Regions from separate parts of the Blautia sp. LMAG:89 genome, predicted to be linked through region 1. Evidence: predicted binding sites of a transcription regulator. Region 1 holds the regulator's gene; the other holds the start of a gene.
The links. The regulator NrdR, encoded in region 1, represses ribonucleotide reductase genes. The targets are predictions, from matches to a motif close to CACAANATNTTGTG.
Positions count from the first base shown of each region.

Region 1 (4,092 bases):
CTACAGAGGAAGAACTTCGGAAACCATTTCTTTACCGATATTTCAGGGAAATCCCGGAAGCGGGCAAGTTTACATTCCTGGATTCAGGATGGATGGATCAGACCTGTCGTGAACGTATGGATAAAAAGCTGAAGGGTGACAATTATTCAAAACGGATTGACAGTATCCGGAGATTTGAACGTCAGCTGACGGATAATGGATATGTACTCTTGAAATTTTTTATGCAGATTGACCGGAAAGACCAGGAGAAACGTATGGGCATCCTTCTGGAAAGCAAAGATACCAGATGGAGAGTCAATGAATATGATCTCTGGCAGAATGATCATTATAAGAAGTGCAGAAAGATTTTCGACCAGTATATGCAGGATACCAATACATCTGCGGCTCCATGGTATATTGTCGATGCCGGTGACCGGAAGTGGGCAGAACTGCAGGTACTGGAAACCATGATCAGCAATATAGAGGTTGCCATGGAAAACAGCAAACATGCCGTGCCGATCCTACAGAATGTTTTTCCTCTGGTGGAGATGCCCAGATTAAGCGAGATTCCTCTGGAGGGAAAAGAAGTGGGGGATGAAGCGTACAAGGCAGAGCTTAAGGAACTGCAGGCAAAACTTGGAAGCCTGCATAACCGTCTTTACCGAAAAAGAGTGCCTGTGATCATCACCTATGAAGGCTGGGATGCTGCCGGAAAGGGAGGAAATATCAAGAGGATCACGGAGGCTCTTGATCCCCGTGGATTTGAGGTACATCCTATCGCAAGTCCGGAGCCTCATGAAAAAGCCCGTCATTATCTGTGGCGTTTCTGGACAAGGCTTCCCAAGGATGGTCACATTGCCATCTTTGACCGGACGTGGTACGGAAGAGTGATGGTAGAACGTCTGGAGGGCTTCTGCAGCGAGAATGACTGGAGACGTGCCTACAATGAGATCAATGAATTTGAGAAGGAGCTTTCTGACTGGGGCGCTGTGATCGTGAAATTCTGGGTCCACATTGATAAGGACACCCAGCTTGCCAGATTCAACGACCGCCAGAGCAATCCGGAAAAACAGTGGAAGATCACGGATGAGGACTGGAGAAACCGTGAAAAATGGGATCAGTATGAAACAGCAGTAGATGAGATGCTTCAGAAAACCAGTACTGCTTATGCACCATGGCACATTCTGGAATCCGTAGATAAGAAATATGCAAGGCTGAAGGCGCTTCGGATCGTGATCGAAGAAATTGAGAAAGCGCTGAAATAAGAGATAAAAGCTGCGGCAGGATAACAGATATTCTGCTGCAGCTTTTTGTCTGAAGAGAGATGAATCAATTCCGGAGATAGTTTCGCATACTGCGAAGAGCATGTTTTTCCAGTCGGCTGACCTGAGCCTGGGAGATACCAATCTCATCAGCTACCTCCATTTGGGTTTTTCCCTCGTAGAAGCGGAGATCGATAATGTGACGTTCACGCTCTCCAAGCCGGTTCATGGCATCTCGAAGAGAAATATCCTCCACCCAGTTTTCTTCCAGGTTCTTTTTATCACTGATCTGATCCATAACATATAGGGTATCTCCGCCTTCGGAATACACGGGCTCAAAAAGGCTTACCGGGCTCTGGATCGCATCCATGGCATAGACGATCATTTCCTTGTCAATGCCGATCTCATCAGCAATCTCCGCAATGGTAGGCTCTTTGAGATGCTGCCGCATGTAATTTTCCCTGGTGTAGATGGTTTTGTAGGCGATATCCCGCAGAGAGCGGCTGACTCGTATGCTGTTGTTGTCACGGAGATATCTTCGGATCTCTCCTATGATCATCGGAACTGCATAGGTAGAAAACTTTACCTGAAGGGTGGTATCAAAATTATCGATTGCTTTGATCAGGCCGATACAGCCGATCTGAAAAAGGTCATCTGGATTTTCACTGCTGTTCTGAAAACGGCGGATCACGCTTAAAACAAGCCGCAGATTGCCTTTGATGTACAATTCTCTGGCTTCTTCATCGCCAGCTTTGATTCTTTTGAAGAGTTCCTCCTTTTCTTCCTGGTTGAGAACAGGAAGGGTTGAGGTATTTACTCCGCAGATTTCAACTTTATTCAGTGCCATCTTAGAATCCTCCTTGTCTTGTCAGTACATTAAGATGATTCTCAGAGGGCGGTTGAAATATACTTTTTCGGGAAAAATATAAAAAATAAAGGGCCTTGACAAATGTAGTCGGTTCAGTCTCCTCCCAGCCGTTTTTCATCACGGAAATCAACAAGGATGATATCTTCGCCGATCTGGCGGATGCAGTCCCATGGAATGGAATATTCATTTTCTTTGGAAAAACACCAGCAAAATTTCCCCGGTTCTGGCATGATCAGGGCTTTCAGGCGTGCGGTTTCACAGCAGAATTCCACATCAAGAGGGTAGCCAAGACTACGGCAGGTATGGATATTGATCACTTCTTTTTGTTTCAGCTCACAGATGCGCATAAATTCATCACCTGGTATGATTTTATGGAAAATCTGTAAAATTTATGCAAGTCCGATTATTGACACATTATGTGCATTTATTTTATAATAAAAACGAATTTAGTAATGATTTACTGATCCGGAAAGGGGGAGAGTTCTGTGAGATGTCCGTTCTGTAACCAGGATAATACAAGAGTTGTAGATTCCAGACCTGTAGAGGATACCAATTCCATCCGCCGCCGCCGTCTCTGTGATGCCTGCGGAAAGCGTTTTACAACTTATGAGAAGGTGGAAACGATTCCACTGACTGTGATCAAGAAGGACCAGAACCGGGAAAGCTATAAACGTTCCAAAATCCAGGATGGTGTTCTTCGTGCCTGTTATAAGCGCCCTATTCCCATTGAGAGAGTGGAAGAGATGATCGATTCCATAGAAGGAGATATTTTCCGGTCAGAAGACCGTGAGATCAGCAGTACCAAGATCGGAGAGATCGTTATGGAACATCTGAAGGATCTGGATGCGGTAGCGTATGTACGCTTTGCGTCTGTATACAGAGAGTTTAAAGATGTCAGTACCTTTATGGATGAGCTGAAGAAACTGATCAATTAAGAGATTAAATGAACAGACCGCAAGTACAGGAAATTCCAGGCCGATTGTCAAAAGACAGTCGGCCTTTTTTGAAACACGAATGTTCGATTTTTCAAAGATCGTAAAAGTGGATATAAAAAACAGGAACCGCCTGGGAAAAATCCTCTGCGGTCCCTGCTATAAATATACATTAATGATTCAGGAAACTTAATTAAACAATACCCTGAGCTTTCATAGCGTCAACAACTTTTTCGAAGCCGGCGATGTTTGCACCTACAACATAGTTGTCTTCCATACCGTAACGTTTAGCAGCGTCATCAGCTTTGTGGAAGATATCGATCATGATGTTGTGGAGTTTCTCATCAACCTCTTCTCTTGTCCAGGAAAGTCTCATGGAGTTCTGGCTCATCTCAAGTGCAGATGTGGCAACACCGCCAGCGTTTGCAGCTTTACCAGGCATGAAGAGAACACCGTTCTCCTGAAGGTATGTTGTTGCATCAAGAGTAGTAGGCATGTTTGCACCTTCAACGACGTATTTGCAGCCATTTGCAACCAGTGTTTTAGCTCCGTCAAGACCAAGCTCGTTCTGAGTAGCGCATGGAAGGTAGATATCACATTTGATATTCCAGATGCCAAGTCCCTCAGTGTAGGTAGCACCCTCAACACGGTCTGCATATTCTTTGATACGTCCACGTTTTACTTCTTTGATATCCTTTACGACGTCAAGGTTGATTCCGTTCGGATCGTAGACATATCCGTTGGAGTCGTTCATTGCAACAACCTTGGCACCAAGCTGAGTAGCTTTCTCAACAGCGTAAATAGCTACATTACCGGAACCTGTTACAACGATTGTTTTTCCTTCTACGGAATCATTGTGAGCTTTGGCGATCTCGTTGAGCATGTATACAACACCGTAACCGGTAGCCTCTGTACGGATCAGGGAACCTCCGAAGGAAAGACCCTTTCCTGTAAGGACACCCTCATAAAGGCCACGGATTCTCTTATACTGTCCGAAGAGATAACCGATCTCACGTCCGCCGACACCGATGTCACCAGCCGGAACATCTGT
Region 1 is NZ_NANC01000009.1:106,290-110,381, reverse strand. Features, by position in the region: gene pap (polyphosphate:AMP phosphotransferase) at 1-1,244, shown strand, start outside; gene sigG (RNA polymerase sporulation sigma factor SigG) at 1,309-2,088, opposite strand; gene CCC70_RS12145 (YlmC/YmxH family sporulation protein) at 2,202-2,456, opposite strand; gene nrdR (transcriptional regulator NrdR) at 2,595-3,044, shown strand; gene gdhA (NADP-specific glutamate dehydrogenase) at 3,235-4,092, opposite strand, start outside.

Region 2 (4,092 bases), on a different contig from region 1:
CAGCATCTGTGATCTCCTTCGGCCAGAGAGAGACATGTACTTCTCCGATGTGTGCTTTACGAAGGAAGAACATACAGATCCTAGACTGTCCGATACCACCACCGATGGTGTACGGAAGCTCTTTGTTCAGGATTGCTTTCTGGAATGGAAGCTCTCTTCGGTCATCACAGCCTGCTTCGGTGAGCTGGCGGTCAAGTGCGTCCTCGTCAACACGGATTCCCATTGAGGAAAGCTCAAGGGCAATGTCAAGTACCGGATAGTATACGAGGATATCACCGTTCAGTTCCCAGTCATCATAGTCCGGGGCACGTCCGTCGTGGCGCTCGCCGTTGGTGAGGGTTTTGCCGACTTTCATAAGGAAGACAGCACCCTTTTCACGGGTGATTCGATATTCACGTTCCTTCGGTGTGCAGTCCGGATACATGTCAAGAAGCTCCTGAGTTGTGATAAAAAAGATATCCTTTGGAAGGATCTCCTCGATGTAGTCATACTGTACAGCCATGTATTTCTCGGTTTTACGAAGGACACTGTAAATGGTGCGTACGGTTTCCTTGAGAGTCTCCATGGAACGTTCTTCTTTGGAGATGATCTTTTCCCAGTCCCACTGGTCTACGTAAACAGAGTGGATATTGTCCAGATCTTCATCCCGGCGGATGGCTACCATATCTGTGTAAAGACCTTCTCCGTGAGAAAATCCGTATTTTTTCAGTGCGTAGCGTTTCCATTTGGCAAGGGAGTGTACGATCTCGGCGTTGCTTCCTTCGATAGCTTTGATATCAAAGCTTACCGGGCGCTCTACACCATTAAGGTTGTCGTTAAGGCCGGATTCCGGTGCTACAAATGTTGGAGCGGATACTCGAAGAAGGTTCAGCTTCTGGGAGAGTGTCTGCTGGAAGAAATCTTTTACTGTTTTGATCGCAATCTGTGTGTCATGGAGGTTCAGGTCTGCATGATAGGTTGCGGGGATTGTGATTGTATTCATTATCGGCTCCTCCTGATGATTTTTAGGCTTATTGCTCTGTGGGGTATTATAACAGAAAATGGGTGGAGTGGCAATATAATGAGAGGGGAAGTCTTTTGGGGTATCGTAGAAAAATACTGGGTATTAAATGCCTGGTGTGATATACTGAAAAAAGAATGCTTATGTCTACGATGGAAATATAAATATCCGTTTTAACGGATAGAATGGAGGGAGCTTATGGCAGGTCAAAGGTGTCAGGTTTGTGGGGGCAAGGTTGTAAATGGCAGGTGTTCATTATGTGGGATGCCTTACAGAAATGATGAGGTGTTATATCATCTGAATGAGCCCCGGGAGATACATTATAAACATGCTTCCGCCAAAGTGCGGGATATGATGCGGCAGTATGGACAGGATGCTGATCAAACAACACAACATAACGGAAACGTAAACCGGAATACGAACGCAAACCGGAATACAAACATAAACCGGAATACGAATGCAAGCCGCAATACCGATTTGAATCGGAATCTAACCGGAAGCCGGAATACAGGTGCAGCAGCCGGACGTAAGACTGCAGCGGCAGTTAATACCAGGAATAAAACAACGGTGGGCAGAAATCGTGCAGAAGTTTTAGATCAGGGAAAAAAACAGCAAAAAAAAGATCAGAAAAGCAGCGGGGCAGGCTGGATCATATGGTTTATAGTGACACTGGCCATGCTGCTTCCGAAATTATGGGATTTTATTGCAGACTGGATCGGAACGAATTTGTGAGAATATTTCTGCAGTGAGATCAGGCAGTGCTAAGTGTCTGTATTTTCGTGTATACAGAAATATCCCTTTTCTTTTCTCCTCAGCTGTGTTATACTCATGCCTAGCACAACATATAGATGAAAAACAATATATAGAGGATATAGGTACTATATATAGTATTTGCATAGCGACTTATATATAGCACAGGGAGGGATGAGCAATGTTATATGTGATCAAGAAAGACGGGACAAGAGAGGAGTTTAATCCGCAGAAGATCGTGGCTGCCGTGAACAAATCCGCAGAGCGTATTCTTTATACTTTTTCAGACGAGGAGAAGGATTTTATCTGCCGTTTTGCCCAGGAGCATGCGGATTCCCTTGGAAAGAATGAGATCGAGATCCAGGAGATGCACAACATCGTGGAGGGGGCTCTGGAGCGTGTGAATCCGGCAGTTGCCAAGAGCTACCGTGATTATCGGAATTACAAGCTGGATTTTATCCATATGATGGATGATGTCTATACCAAGAGTCAGGCGATCCGTTATATCGGTGATAAAAGTAATGCCAATACAGACAGCGCCCTTGTTGCCACGAAACGAAGCCTGATCTTTAATGAGCTGAACAAGGAACTCTATCGGAAGTTTTTTATGAACCGTAATGAGCTTCAGGCATGTAAGGACGGCTACATTTATATTCATGACCAGTCTGCACGTCTGGATACCATGAATTGCTGTCTGTTCGATGTGGCAGCTGTTTTAAGTGGCGGTTTTGAGATGGGCAATGTCTGGTATAACGAGCCGAAGACTCTGGATACAGCCTTTGATGTTATGGGGGATATCATTCTCAGTACAGCAGCACAGCAGTATGGTGGCTTTACAGTGCCGGAGGTTGATAAGATCCTGGCACCGTATGCAAAGAAGAGCTATGATAAATATATTTCCGAATTTATGAAATACTCGGATGAGAGCTGGAGTGGCCGTGAGGAGAGAGCTATTGAGTATGCTCTTGATAAGGTCCGCAGGGATTATGACCAGGGCTGGCAGGGAATTGAGTACAAGCTGAATACCGTCGGTTCTTCCAGAGGTGATTATCCGTTTGTTACGGTGACACTTGGTCTCGGAACCGAGCAGTTTGAGAAGATGTGTACGATTTCCCTTCTTGAGGTCCATCAGGGAGGACAGGGTAAGGCCGGACACAAGAAACCGGTACTTTTCCCGAAAATCGTATTCCTTTATGACAAAGAGATCCATGGTCCCGGAAAGTGCTGTGAGGATATTTTTGAGGCTGGTGTGGAGTGTTCCTCCAAAACCATGTATCCGGACTGGCTGTCTATGTCCGGCGCAGGCTATATTTCCAGTATGTACAGGAAATACAAGAAGGTCATCAGCCCGATGGGATGCCGTGCTTTCTTAAGTCCGTGGTATGAGCGTGGCGGTATGGAGCCGGCGGATGAGAATGATACGCCTGTTTTTGTGGGACGTTTTAACATTGGTGCGGTAAGCCTTCATCTTCCGATGATCCTTGCAAAGGCCAGAGCGGAGAGCAGAGATTTTTATGAGGTTCTGGATTTCTATCTGGAAATGATCCGTAATCTGCATATCCGCACTTACGAATATCTGGGACAGATGCGTGCATCCACCAACCCGCTTGCATACTGTGAAGGCGGTTTCTACGGCGGACATCTGAAACCGAATGAAAAGATTGGCAAGATCCTGAAGCCTATGACAGCTTCCTTCGGTATCACAGCGTTAAATGAGCTTCAGGAACTTTACAATGGCAAATCCATTGCAGAGGATGGGGCGTTTGCTCTGGAGGTCCTGAAATATATCAATGACAAGGTAAATCAGTACAAGAAGGAAGATGGTTATCTTTATGCGATCTACGGAACACCGGCAGAGAGTCTTTGTGGCCTGCAGGTAGAGCAGTTCCGTAAGATGTATGGAATCATTGAGGGCGTTTCTGACAGACCATATGTGAGCAACAGCTTCCACTGCCATGTAACAGAGGATGTAACTCCGATCGAGAAACAGGATCTGGAGGGACGTTTCTGGGAACTCTGCAATGGAGGTAAGATTCAGTATGTACGTTATCCGATCGGCTACAATAAGGAAGCTATCCGTACACTGATCCGCAGAGCCATGGATCTGGGATATTATGAGGGAGTGAACCTTTCTCTTGCATACTGTGACGATTGTGGTCATGAGGAACTGGAGATGGATGTATGCCCTGTCTGCGGTTCCAGAAATCTGACCAAGATCGACCGTATGAACGGATATCTTTCCTACAGCCGTGTCCATGGAGATACTCGCCTGAATGAGGCGAAGATGGCTGAGATCGCTGAGCGAAAATCTATGTAAATGCTGGCTGTCCGATCAACTGTGG
Region 2 is NZ_NANC01000004.1:545,267-549,358, reverse strand. Features, by position in the region: gene asnA (aspartate--ammonia ligase) at 1-982, opposite strand, end outside; gene CCC70_RS06535 (hypothetical protein) at 1,199-1,732, shown strand; gene nrdD (anaerobic ribonucleoside-triphosphate reductase) at 1,932-4,067, shown strand.
Region 2: the regulator NrdR is predicted to act here: its motif matches at 1,877-1,890, upstream of nrdD (anaerobic ribonucleoside-triphosphate reductase).